Regions from separate parts of the Paenibacillus sp. SEL3 genome, predicted to be linked through region 1. Evidence: riboswitches for the same ligand, from Rfam matches in the RefSeq annotation. Region 1 holds a riboswitch; each other region holds the start of a gene.

Region 1 (3,144 bases):
GCCTTGGAAGGTATTGACCGTCTTACTGCATTCTGGACAAGTCTCGGTGCCCCTTCCACCCTGGCCGATTACAATATTAATGATGAGCAATTGGAAAAAATCGCAAACATTGCAGCCCGTGAAATGGAATACGGAGGCTTCGGTAACTATAAAAAGCTTAATCAAGGAGATATTTTAGCTATTTTGCGCGCATCGTTATAACATTTAAAAAGGGAGTGTCCTCAAGCCTATGGTGGCTGAAGACACTCCCTTTTGGAATTTATGAATTAACCGTTTGTCCCTTTTCTTCTACTTGGATAGCAGCCCCTACATGGGTACCTGCAAGAATACCCTTTTTCTTATTAGGATACAAAGAATCCATATAGGTTCGGGTTTCTGCAACTACGATTCCCGATAAGCCAAGCAGTGCAATCAGGTTCGGGAAAGCCATCATTGCGTTAAAGATATCTGCCAGCAGCCAAATGGCTTCCAACTTGATGAACGCACCTCCTGCCACAAGTGCGATGAACAAATAACGGTATGGTTTAATCCATTTGACACCCAGTAAATATTCAACACAACGTTCCCCGTAGTAATTCCAGCCCAGTATCGTTGTAAATGCAAATAAAATAAGGCTAATCGTCACGAGTTCTGCACCAGCCGGAAAGGCACTGGAAAACGCATGCTGGGTCATCAGACCTCCATCGTCATTTCCACTCCATATTCCCGTAACCAGCAACGTAAATCCCGTCAGATTACAAATAATCATCGTATCGATAAATACGCCTGTCATGGATATCAACCCTTGTTCTGCAGGCCATTTCGTCTTAGCAGCAGCTGCTGCAATTGGCGCACTTCCCAAACCGGCTTCATTAGCAAAAATACCTCTGGCAACTCCACTTCGCATCGCCAACATAATCGTCGCTCCGGCAAATCCACCCGTTGCAGATGTGGTCGAGAAGGCCCCTTGTAATACTAAAGCAATCGCATGAGGAAGCTCTCCTGCAAACTTAATGAGTACAATTAAGCAAACTACGATATAGAGCCCCGACATGAATGGAACAATCTTTGTGGATACCTTGGCAATACTTTTGAGTCCTCCAATCGTAACAACAGCAGTTAACACGGAAATAATGATCGCTGTAACTACCGTTGGCACTCCAAAGCTACTTTCCGTCGAAGAAACGATAGCCTTTACTTGCGGAAAAGTACCGATTCCAAATAGGGCTACAAGAACACCAGAAAAGGCAAACAACATCGCCAGCGGCTTGAAACGGCGGCCAAGTCCGTTTTCAATATAATACATCGGACCACCCGAAAATTGTCCGTTCCGGTCTTTAACACGGTATTTAACGGATAATAATCCTTCCGCATATTTGGTTGCCATCCCGAAAAAAGCTGCAACCAGCATCCAGAATAATGAACCGGGCCCACCCAGCTTGATCGCTGTCGCCACGCCAACAATACTTCCTGTACCTACAGTAGCTGCCAGTGCCGTACTCAATGCACCGAAGCTGCTTACATCTCCGCTACCTTCGTCCGGCGCTTTACCAATTAGCTTGAGCGCCAAAGGCAATCGAATAACCTGAAGCAGCTTCAAGCGGATCGTTAGCCACAACCCCGTGCCCATCACGAGAATAAGAAGCGGCGCTCCCCATATCCAGCTGTCAATCGTTTCTAACACATGTACCAAATTCATTTCAACCCGCTCCTCCAGCATATTAGAAAACAAAAAAGAGTCAAATCCGCTGATTCGACTCCTGGAGAGGTTAAAGGCACGAAAAAATACAACCATCTTGTGCAGGTTTTGCCTCTAATAGCTCATAAAAAAGCCTAGGGCATTCCCTGTCACAGGTTATTCGCGTCTCTGTCCTTTTGCCTGAGAGTTTAAGCAGATGTTCTCTGCGGTGCACCTTCGGCGCCCAATTAAGGGTCTCTCCAGAGTTCTGTCCGTTTACGGTCCCCGCTTGTGGCTGTAAACAGCCTAAGCACCTGAGAGTTTTGCCCCTTCGGTCGGAACTTTCGTTCCATCTCCCGCAAACATCAACCAGACATATGAAATTTTTATTCATTATACAGAAAACTTTCAGCTTATTACAAGTGAAAAGTTTGTGAAGCCCTCTGAAATATTATTATTGAGTCTATCAAAAAAGCGGGTACAGCAGATCGCATCCTTAGGATGTCCTCTGCTATACCCGCCCGAGATGATATGGAATTACAATTCTTCACCGTTGGTTGCTATCACATTTTTATACCAATTAAAAGAGTCTTTTTTGGAGCGTTTGAGCGTTCCGTTACCGTCATCATCCAGATCAACGTAAATAAATCCGTAGCGCTTGGACATTTCGGAAGTAGACATGCTCACAAGGTCGATAGGGCCCCAGCTGGTGTAACCAATCAGATCAACACCGTCGGCAATCGCTTCCTTCATTTGGGCAATATGCTGACGCAAGTAATCAATGCGATATGTGTCATGCACAGAGCCATCTTCCTCCACCTTATCATATGCACCCAAGCCATTTTCCACGATGAACAGAGGCTTTTGATAGCGATCATAAAACGTATTCAGTGTAACACGCAGGCCGATCGGATCGATCTGCCATCCCCAGTCGGAGGACTGCAGATACGGATTTTTCACGCCGCCAATCAGGTTTCCTGCTGCTTTCTCGCCTTCTGGACCTGCCGATACGGTCAAGGTCATGTAGTAGCTAAATGAGATAAAATCAACCGTATTATTTTTCAAAATTTCGTCATCGCCGGGTTCTGTCTGGATCACAATATTATTTTCTTCAAAATAACGATTCATATAGTTGGAATATTCCCCACGGGCATGCACATCCGTAAAGAATAGGTTCATCTGATTTTCATGCTGGGCTTTCAGTATATCCGCTGGGTTACACGTATGTGGATAGCTTTCTATACGTGCCAACATACAGCCGATCTGAGCACCCGGGATGATCTCATGTCCCCGTTTGGTTGCCAGTGCACTAGCTACAAATTGATGATGCAATGCTTGATATATCGCTTGCTGTTTGTTTTCTACACGGTCAATAACCACACCGCCACCGGTGAACGGACTCATGGTCATTACATTGATTTCATTAAAGGTCAGCCAGTATTTTACTTTATCCTTATAGCGTGTAAACACCGTTTCGGCATAATTGA
Region 2 (3,144 bases), 1.8 Mb from region 1:
CGCCTTGTTTTATAGAGGAAAAGTAATTGGTTTAAAGCTTAGAAATTACGACTTATTCTTCTTGATTGATGGGTTGCGTGTAAGTGATTCGGTCAAACGCTTGCCAGTCGGCGTCTGAGCCAAGCCGCCTTTGGCGGTCTCGCGGTGCTTCGACGGCATCGCGCTGCCGACTTCAAGCATCACGTCAATGACTTCGTCAGACGGAATAGCGCTGCGCACACCCGCCAAAGCCATGTCCGCTGCGGCAAGCGCAGTCACGGCTCCCAGCCCGTTGCGCACGATGCACGGAATCTCCACGAGTCCGGCGACGGGGTCGCAAATCAGGCCGAGCGTGTTCTTAAGAGCGAGGCCCACGGCGTGAACAGCTTGTTCAGGCGTACCACCGCGCAGCTCGACCATAGCGCCAGCGGCCATCCCGATAGCTGAGCCAATCTCAGCCTGACAGCCTCCCTCCGCGCCAGAAATGAAGGAGTTGTTGGCGATCACGTAGCCAATGGCTCCAGCGGCGAATAGGCCGTTCACCATATGCTCATCATCCCAGCCGAACCGTTCCTGCGCACTGATGAACACACCAGGGATAACTCCACATGAGCCTGCGGTAGGAGTGGCGACAATGCGACCCATAGATGCATTAACCTCCGACACGGAGAGGGCATAAGCCATGGCGAGCGCGGAGGCATCACCGGAGCAGGTCTCCCCTGACCGCAGATACTCGGCCAGGCGCTTGCCGTCGCCGCCCGTCAATCCACTGCGGGATACGGTGTCTTGTGTCTGACCGCGATGAACAGCTTCCTTCATGATTTCATAATAATCAGACATTTGGCGAAAGATTTCTTCCTCCGTTGTATTCGTTTCTTGTACCTGCTCTTGAATCATCAAGCGGCCAATCGTGGTGGATTCTTCAGCGCATAAAGCGCTGATCTCATGCAGATGGCTAAACCGCATCGGATTCAGCTCCTTTTTTCAAATTAATCATCTTAATTTCATACATATGAGGTAAAGAACGCAGTTCCGCAATCAGTTCAGCTGGAGCAGAACTGTCCGTTTCAATGGCGGTGAGTGCTTCACCATCCCGGCCTTTGCGATCTACGTGCATATAGGCAATGTTAATGTGGGCCGCGCCCAGCGCTGAAGTTATTGCGCCCAATGTACCGGGCTTATCCGAGTGGAGAAGCACCAGCGTAGGCAGCTCCCCGGTCAGATTGACCCGGAATTCGTTGAGTTGCTGGACATGGATGCTGCCGCCGCCGATGGAGGAGCCCAGCAGTGTGCGCTGATCCTCGCCCTTCCACAACTCGAAACGGACGGTGTTCGGATGAGGAGCGGGGAGTCCACTGACGGCGAATTCCACGGTCATCCCGGCTTGCTCGGCCCATTGCTCGGCATCTGGAATCCGGTGATCGTCCGTATCGTAATTAAGCAGTCCTGCGATGAGCGCCAGATCCGTACCGTGTCCTTTATACGTATCGGCAAAGGAGCCGTACAGTGTCATACGGGCACGGTCAGGCTGCGCCCCGAGCCAGTGCCGGGCAACGCGTGCGAGTCGCACCGCGCCTGCAGTGTGTGAACTGGAAGGTCCGGTCATGGCCGGGCCGATAATAGAAAATACATCTTTGAAACGCATGGTGTGGCCCCCTGTGTGTTCTAATACCATACTATATGGTATTTCCGCGTCTTTGCGCGGTTATGACGGTTCCTAATGCTGACGCACAATGTGAGCACAAAAAAGGACAGGATAAGGAAGTTTCCCTTATCTCTGTCCTCGTTACCTGAGAGTTTCGTGCGGTGTTCTTACCGCCTTACCCCTTGGGTGGCTTGCGCTCTCTCCAGAGTTGCGTCAGATGACGATACATGGACCTGAGAGATTATCCGCCAGCCGGGTGCTGGCGTCTTGCTCCTTCGGTGCCGCCAGAGTGTAAGCCTCCTGGACAGACTCTCCCGTCATCTTCATTCGCGTATACCGTTCTACATGTCTTTCTTAGCGTAATGTATGACGTGCTCGGTGTCAATCACAGGGTTCAATTTTTACATAAACGAGGATTTTGCAAAAAACCAATAAGCGACTTCCAATGAACAATATATAGATCGAAATGGCCTAGTTCGTCTAGATATCGCGCTTTGGAGCGATTGGAATCGAATTTTGCAAAATCCTGAAACAGGTGCATTTCCAATAAAAAAGATTAAAGTTTACATAATTGTGGATGAAATCAGGAAGGAATTAGAAGATTGGCGGCTAATCTGATAGAGGACAAGTACATTTATGGAAATCATAGGAGGGATATTGACGTATGGTAAAAGGCTTGCGGTTCACAGGTTCACGCTTAAAAGGGATGCTGCATCTAGCAGCGATCGTTTCACTGCTGATCGGGATCTTCGTTCCGTTCGGTCAGGTCAAGGCAGAGGGAGCATTGACAGTAGCCGAAGCACTTCAGGGCCAAAGCAGTGGAGGTACGGTGACGGTAGAAGGTTATATCGTCGGACATGCTACCGGATCGAAAACGGCTAACTTTTCTTCTCCGTTTGCGAATGATTTTAACGTACTGATTGCCGACCAGGCCAATGAACGTAGCACGTCTAATCTATTGGATGTGCAGCTGACATCTGCGTACAGAGGGCAATTTGGGTTAACAGGTCATCCTGGACTGGTCGGCAGCAAAATTCGCGTGACAGGTACGCTTGGTGCCTACAATAATTTTGGTGGAGTAAAAAGTCCAAGCGCTGTGGAACTGGTGAGTGGAAGCGAGCCGGGGGAACCAGGTGAACCTGGCGAACCTGAACCTGGCAACCCGGGTCAACCCGGTACTACACTGCCGGATGGAAAAGGCAAAAAGGTGCTGTTCGATAATACGCACGCACAGACGGCTGGTGCAGCAGATTGGGTCATTGAAGGCGCCTTCTCCGACTTTGCCAATGGATTACGTAATGTAGGCTTTACTGTGGATCAATTGAACCGCCCTATTCCTTTTACTTATGGAGAACAGGCCATAACCTATGATAAGCTGCGCCAATATGATGTGTTCATCATCGGTGAAGCGAATGTGGCCTTTAAGGCATCCGAGCAGGCTGCCCTGCTGCAATATGTGAATAACGGGGGAAGTGTCTTCTTCATCTCCGACCATTATAATGCCGACCGTAACAAAAACC
Region 3 (3,144 bases), 820 kb from region 1:
TATCCGCGCCCTGTTTGCCGGGTGTCTCCAGCAAGCCAAGTGCCAGTGGGTTGGCACTGACGACCAAAAGACCTTTGTGTGCATGGATGAGGTCAGCCATCGGCTGTAGATTTTCCACGGCTCCGAAAAAGTTGGGGCTTTGGACCAAAACAGCCGCGGTCTGTTCCGATACGGCCGCCGCTAACGCATCAGCATCCGTTACACCGTCCGAACAGCCGATCTCCACGATGTCCAAATTCAATCCGCGTGCATAGGTTGCCAATACCTGACGTGCCTCTGGATGGACGGACCTCGATACGATAAGCTGTTTACGGCGGGTAGCTGCGGCGGACAGTGAGCCCGCTTCCGCCAGTGCAGTCGCTCCGTCGTACATGCTGGCATTAGCTACAGCCATGCCCGTCAATTCGCAAATATACGACTGAAATTCGAAAATGGCTTGTAGCTCGCCTTGGCTTACTTCCGGCTGATAGGGGGTGTAGGCTGTATAGAATTCCGAGCGTGAAGTGATGTGCTGGATGACCGACGGAATATGATGATCATAAATTCCTGCGCCAAGAAAGCTGGCATGTGTGTCTGTATTGGCGTTGTGTCCAGCCAGCTCGGCCAAGTGGCGGGTTAAGGCTTTCTCATCGAGTCGAGAAGAAAGAGGGAGTTCCCCTTGATATCGAATGGCCTCTGGAATGTCACTGAATAAATCATCAATGGATGATACACCCACCACACGCAGCATTTCGGTTTGATCTTGTTCAGTCATAGGGAGATAACGATGCTGCTTCATAGGTTCTGGCTCCTTTCGAAAAGCAAAATTTTAAATCGTAATTAGCTAATAAAAAAGTGTGAGCTGAAAAACCCGGAAGTTCATATCTGACATGTTTGCTTTATTGGAATGAAGAGAGTTTAAGATTAGCGCGGGCGTTTATAAAAGGGTGCTGCCACTACCTCGGCACGCAGGCGTTTGCCACGAATCTCAACCTCCAGCGGTGTGGAGAGGGCGCTAAAACGACTGTCCACCAAGGCGAGGCCCAGATTACGCTTCAAGGTGGGCGACTGAGTCCCCGTTGTGACCTCACCGATGCGTTGTCCTTCTGCGAATACCGGATAATGGGCGCGTGGGATGCCGCGATCAATCATTTCCAGCCCGATCAATTTACGAGGAACCCCTTGTTCTTTTTGACGCTGAAGTGCTTCTCTACCGATAAAATCTCCTTTATTCAGCTTGACGAAGAAACCCAGACCGGCTTCGAGTGGTGAAATTGTGGCAGATAACTCCTGTCCGTATAGCGGCAACCGAGCCTCAAAGCGTAGTGTATCCCGAGCACCAAGTCCAGCGGGAATCAGCCCATACGACTCACCGGAACGAAGCAAACCCTCCCATACGGCGGGTGCTTCCGCGGCAGGTACGTAAAATTCAAAACCGTCTTCGCCCGTATATCCGGTTCGTGAGACGAGTGCTTTTGCTCCGAACAATGGCACGTTCTCATGAAAGTGGAAAGATGCCAGATTCGTAATATCCGTATCTGCCACGGCTGCGGCAATACGTGCTGCTTCCGGTCCCTGCAATGCCAGCAATGCTATTGCATCAGACACATTCTCCATGTGAACGGATGCAGGCACATGACGAAGTAACCAATCCCAATCCTTATCAATGTTGGAGGCGTTCACAACGAGCATGTAGCGCTCCGGTCCTTTGCAGTAAACAAGCAGGTCGTCTACTACACCTCCATCGGGGTAACACAGGAGTGAATATTGTGCCTGACCTGGTTCCAACTGGCTGACATCATTCGTGGTCACCCTTTGTAGAAAAGCTTCGGCCTCTTTGCCTTCAACCAAAAACTCACCCATATGCGATACATCGAATAAACCCGCACGTTGCCGGACGGCCTCATGCTCCTTTTGGATACCGCTAAACTGAACGGGGAGCTCCCAGCCGCCAAAGTCAATACAACGAACCCCAGACTGCGTCCCGTAGGACGAATATAGCGGTGTTTTTCGCAAATTAGTCATGTTTCCACTCCTATCCGGTGTGATCGGCAAAACAAAAAAGACAGGCCGAAAAAAACGTATAGACAGCAGTCTATACTCTTTTTTCAGCTCTGTCCTTGATACCAGAAAGTTACCCCGGTATGTACCGGGTTTCCTCTTGGGTGATCCGCTCCAATAGCGAATGCTCTCCAGAGATGCGTCCGGCAGAGGTCCTTTTGCCTGAGAGATTCACCTGCAATGCAGGCTTACTCCTTCGGCGCTACCTTCGGGATCAGCAGTATATTACCTGGCTTTGCAGATAACAACTTGATCCGATTCGCGTGCACAACTGTCTCACAAGCGGCAACAGCTATGCGAATCTTTTTGGCAGTCTCTCCCTCTGCGTTCATCCGCGTTTGCAGTTGTCGGGGTGTTTCCCAAAGTATTTGCTATAACCCATTAATACGCAAATTCATTCAAAATGTCAATAAAAATGTCATCAAAAACAATAGAAAAAACATTTAATATATAAATAAGGATATGTAAGCGTTTGTTATAAATTATTATATTTTTATATAGAGCGCTATAGGAGGTGATATGAAGTATTTTTGTTAGTATTATTGACATGAGTGTTCTTATTGTCATAATCTTAACCTGTCTAATACAGGTGAGCAAATGCGATTTTATTCATATGGAAGTGAGGGGAACAGAATGGGTGAAGTGAAGCAGCAACTTTGGTATACAGACGAACATGAGTGGGTTCAGCGGACAGAGAATGGAACGGTGCGGATTGGTATTACAGACTTTGCACAGCACCAACTGGGTGATATTGTTTTTGTAGAATTACCTGAGGCGGGAGTAACGATTGAGCAGGGAGCGGAGATCGGTACGATTGAATCGGTGAAGACGGTATCCGACCTTTTTGCTCCGGTGACGGGAACTATATTAAAAGTGAATGAAGCGCTGGAAGGTACACCTGAGCTAGTGAATGAATCTCCTTATGACAAAGGTTGGATGGTAGAAGTAGAGATGGATAAAGATGTGGAGGAAGCATTGGGCAAACTACTGTCGGCGGATCAGTATGAGCAGTTGATTTCGGAGTAATAAATAGAGCAATGCAGCATGAAATAATAGCGTGTTATTCGGAATTTTATATTGATTTTTAATTGAATAAGAGCATCG
Region 4 (3,144 bases), 650 kb from region 1:
CGGTATGGTTTAATCCATTTGACACCCAGTAAATATTCAACACAACGTTCCCCGTAGTAATTCCAGCCCAGTATCGTTGTAAATGCAAATAAAATAAGGCTAATCGTCACGAGTTCTGCACCAGCCGGAAAGGCACTGGAAAACGCATGCTGGGTCATCAGACCTCCATCGTCATTTCCACTCCATATTCCCGTAACCAGCAACGTAAATCCCGTCAGATTACAAATAATCATCGTATCGATAAATACGCCTGTCATGGATATCAACCCTTGTTCTGCAGGCCATTTCGTCTTAGCAGCAGCTGCTGCAATTGGCGCACTTCCCAAACCGGCTTCATTAGCAAAAATACCTCTGGCAACTCCACTTCGCATCGCCAACATAATCGTCGCTCCGGCAAATCCACCCGTTGCAGATGTGGTCGAGAAGGCCCCTTGTAATACTAAAGCAATCGCATGAGGAAGCTCTCCTGCAAACTTAATGAGTACAATTAAGCAAACTACGATATAGAGCCCCGACATGAATGGAACAATCTTTGTGGATACCTTGGCAATACTTTTGAGTCCTCCAATCGTAACAACAGCAGTTAACACGGAAATAATGATCGCTGTAACTACCGTTGGCACTCCAAAGCTACTTTCCGTCGAAGAAACGATAGCCTTTACTTGCGGAAAAGTACCGATTCCAAATAGGGCTACAAGAACACCAGAAAAGGCAAACAACATCGCCAGCGGCTTGAAACGGCGGCCAAGTCCGTTTTCAATATAATACATCGGACCACCCGAAAATTGTCCGTTCCGGTCTTTAACACGGTATTTAACGGATAATAATCCTTCCGCATATTTGGTTGCCATCCCGAAAAAAGCTGCAACCAGCATCCAGAATAATGAACCGGGCCCACCCAGCTTGATCGCTGTCGCCACGCCAACAATACTTCCTGTACCTACAGTAGCTGCCAGTGCCGTACTCAATGCACCGAAGCTGCTTACATCTCCGCTACCTTCGTCCGGCGCTTTACCAATTAGCTTGAGCGCCAAAGGCAATCGAATAACCTGAAGCAGCTTCAAGCGGATCGTTAGCCACAACCCCGTGCCCATCACGAGAATAAGAAGCGGCGCTCCCCATATCCAGCTGTCAATCGTTTCTAACACATGTACCAAATTCATTTCAACCCGCTCCTCCAGCATATTAGAAAACAAAAAAGAGTCAAATCCGCTGATTCGACTCCTGGAGAGGTTAAAGGCACGAAAAAATACAACCATCTTGTGCAGGTTTTGCCTCTAATAGCTCATAAAAAAGCCTAGGGCATTCCCTGTCACAGGTTATTCGCGTCTCTGTCCTTTTGCCTGAGAGTTTAAGCAGATGTTCTCTGCGGTGCACCTTCGGCGCCCAATTAAGGGTCTCTCCAGAGTTCTGTCCGTTTACGGTCCCCGCTTGTGGCTGTAAACAGCCTAAGCACCTGAGAGTTTTGCCCCTTCGGTCGGAACTTTCGTTCCATCTCCCGCAAACATCAACCAGACATATGAAATTTTTATTCATTATACAGAAAACTTTCAGCTTATTACAAGTGAAAAGTTTGTGAAGCCCTCTGAAATATTATTATTGAGTCTATCAAAAAAGCGGGTACAGCAGATCGCATCCTTAGGATGTCCTCTGCTATACCCGCCCGAGATGATATGGAATTACAATTCTTCACCGTTGGTTGCTATCACATTTTTATACCAATTAAAAGAGTCTTTTTTGGAGCGTTTGAGCGTTCCGTTACCGTCATCATCCAGATCAACGTAAATAAATCCGTAGCGCTTGGACATTTCGGAAGTAGACATGCTCACAAGGTCGATAGGGCCCCAGCTGGTGTAACCAATCAGATCAACACCGTCGGCAATCGCTTCCTTCATTTGGGCAATATGCTGACGCAAGTAATCAATGCGATATGTGTCATGCACAGAGCCATCTTCCTCCACCTTATCATATGCACCCAAGCCATTTTCCACGATGAACAGAGGCTTTTGATAGCGATCATAAAACGTATTCAGTGTAACACGCAGGCCGATCGGATCGATCTGCCATCCCCAGTCGGAGGACTGCAGATACGGATTTTTCACGCCGCCAATCAGGTTTCCTGCTGCTTTCTCGCCTTCTGGACCTGCCGATACGGTCAAGGTCATGTAGTAGCTAAATGAGATAAAATCAACCGTATTATTTTTCAAAATTTCGTCATCGCCGGGTTCTGTCTGGATCACAATATTATTTTCTTCAAAATAACGATTCATATAGTTGGAATATTCCCCACGGGCATGCACATCCGTAAAGAATAGGTTCATCTGATTTTCATGCTGGGCTTTCAGTATATCCGCTGGGTTACACGTATGTGGATAGCTTTCTATACGTGCCAACATACAGCCGATCTGAGCACCCGGGATGATCTCATGTCCCCGTTTGGTTGCCAGTGCACTAGCTACAAATTGATGATGCAATGCTTGATATATCGCTTGCTGTTTGTTTTCTACACGGTCAATAACCACACCGCCACCGGTGAACGGACTCATGGTCATTACATTGATTTCATTAAAGGTCAGCCAGTATTTTACTTTATCCTTATAGCGTGTAAACACCGTTTCGGCATAATTGACGTAATGCTGTATGACTTCACGACCCAGCCAGCCATTATACTTCTGAGTCAGACCTAGCGGTGTTTCATAATGTGACAATGTTACCAAGGGCTCAATATTATATTTGCGTAGCTCATCAAATACATTGTCGTAGAATTGCAATCCTGCTTCATTCGGCTCGTGATCATAGCCATTCGGGAAAATCCGCGACCAGTGGATGGACATACGAAATACTTTAAAGCCCATTTCAGCGAACAATGCAATATCTTCTTTGTAGTGGTGGTAAAAGTCCACACCTTCACGTTTTGGGAAACGGGCATTGACTTTGCCTGCCAAAATGTCTTCGAGTCGCTCGGACGAAATCTCTATAGCGTGATCGTTCTTACGTTCCGCTTTGGGTACATAAGCAATCATGTCTGCGCTGGACAAGCCTTTTCCATCTACGTCAAAAGCACCTTCCAATTGGTTGGCTGCAGTTGCCCCGCCCCACAAGAAGTTTTTCGGAAATCCTTTTAGCATCTTCGTCATGGTATAA

The links. A riboswitch is a leader RNA that binds a small molecule or an ion and turns the genes downstream of it on or off. The one in region 1 is predicted to bind glycine.
Region 2: it holds a riboswitch for glycine, as region 1 does, so the genes downstream of both, sdaAB (L-serine ammonia-lyase, iron-sulfur-dependent subunit beta) here and ACYCS5_RS08465 (alanine/glycine:cation symporter family protein) in region 1, are expected to answer to the same signal.
Region 3: it holds a riboswitch for glycine, as region 1 does, so the genes downstream of both, gcvT (glycine cleavage system aminomethyltransferase GcvT) here and ACYCS5_RS08465 (alanine/glycine:cation symporter family protein) in region 1, are expected to answer to the same signal.
Region 4: it holds a riboswitch for glycine, as region 1 does, so the genes downstream of both, ACYCS5_RS05490 (alanine/glycine:cation symporter family protein) here and ACYCS5_RS08465 (alanine/glycine:cation symporter family protein) in region 1, are expected to answer to the same signal.

What each region holds. Positions count from the first base shown of each region.
Region 1 covers NZ_CM137725.1:1,812,622-1,815,765, forward strand. The annotation lists gene ACYCS5_RS08460 (iron-containing alcohol dehydrogenase) at 1-201, shown strand, start outside; gene ACYCS5_RS08465 (alanine/glycine:cation symporter family protein) at 260-1,678, opposite strand; glycine riboswitch at 1,837-1,931, opposite strand; glycine riboswitch at 1,950-2,026, opposite strand; gene ACYCS5_RS08470 (glycoside hydrolase family 1 protein) at 2,195-3,144, opposite strand, start outside.
Region 2 covers NZ_CM137725.1:3,653,857-3,657,000, forward strand. The annotation lists gene sdaAA (L-serine ammonia-lyase, iron-sulfur-dependent, subunit alpha) at 46-945, opposite strand; gene sdaAB (L-serine ammonia-lyase, iron-sulfur-dependent subunit beta) at 935-1,624, opposite strand; glycine riboswitch at 1,836-1,951, opposite strand; gene ACYCS5_RS16890 (DUF6359 domain-containing protein) at 2,289-3,144, shown strand, end outside.
Region 3 covers NZ_CM137725.1:997,263-1,000,406, reverse strand. The annotation lists gene gcvPA (aminomethyl-transferring glycine dehydrogenase subunit GcvPA) at 1-778, opposite strand, end outside; gene gcvT (glycine cleavage system aminomethyltransferase GcvT) at 904-2,004, opposite strand; glycine riboswitch at 2,181-2,280, opposite strand; gene gcvH (glycine cleavage system protein GcvH) at 2,674-3,066, shown strand.
Region 4 covers NZ_CM137725.1:1,161,675-1,164,818, forward strand. The annotation lists gene ACYCS5_RS05490 (alanine/glycine:cation symporter family protein) at 1-1,163, opposite strand, end outside; glycine riboswitch at 1,322-1,416, opposite strand; glycine riboswitch at 1,435-1,511, opposite strand; gene ACYCS5_RS05495 (glycoside hydrolase family 1 protein) at 1,680-3,137, opposite strand.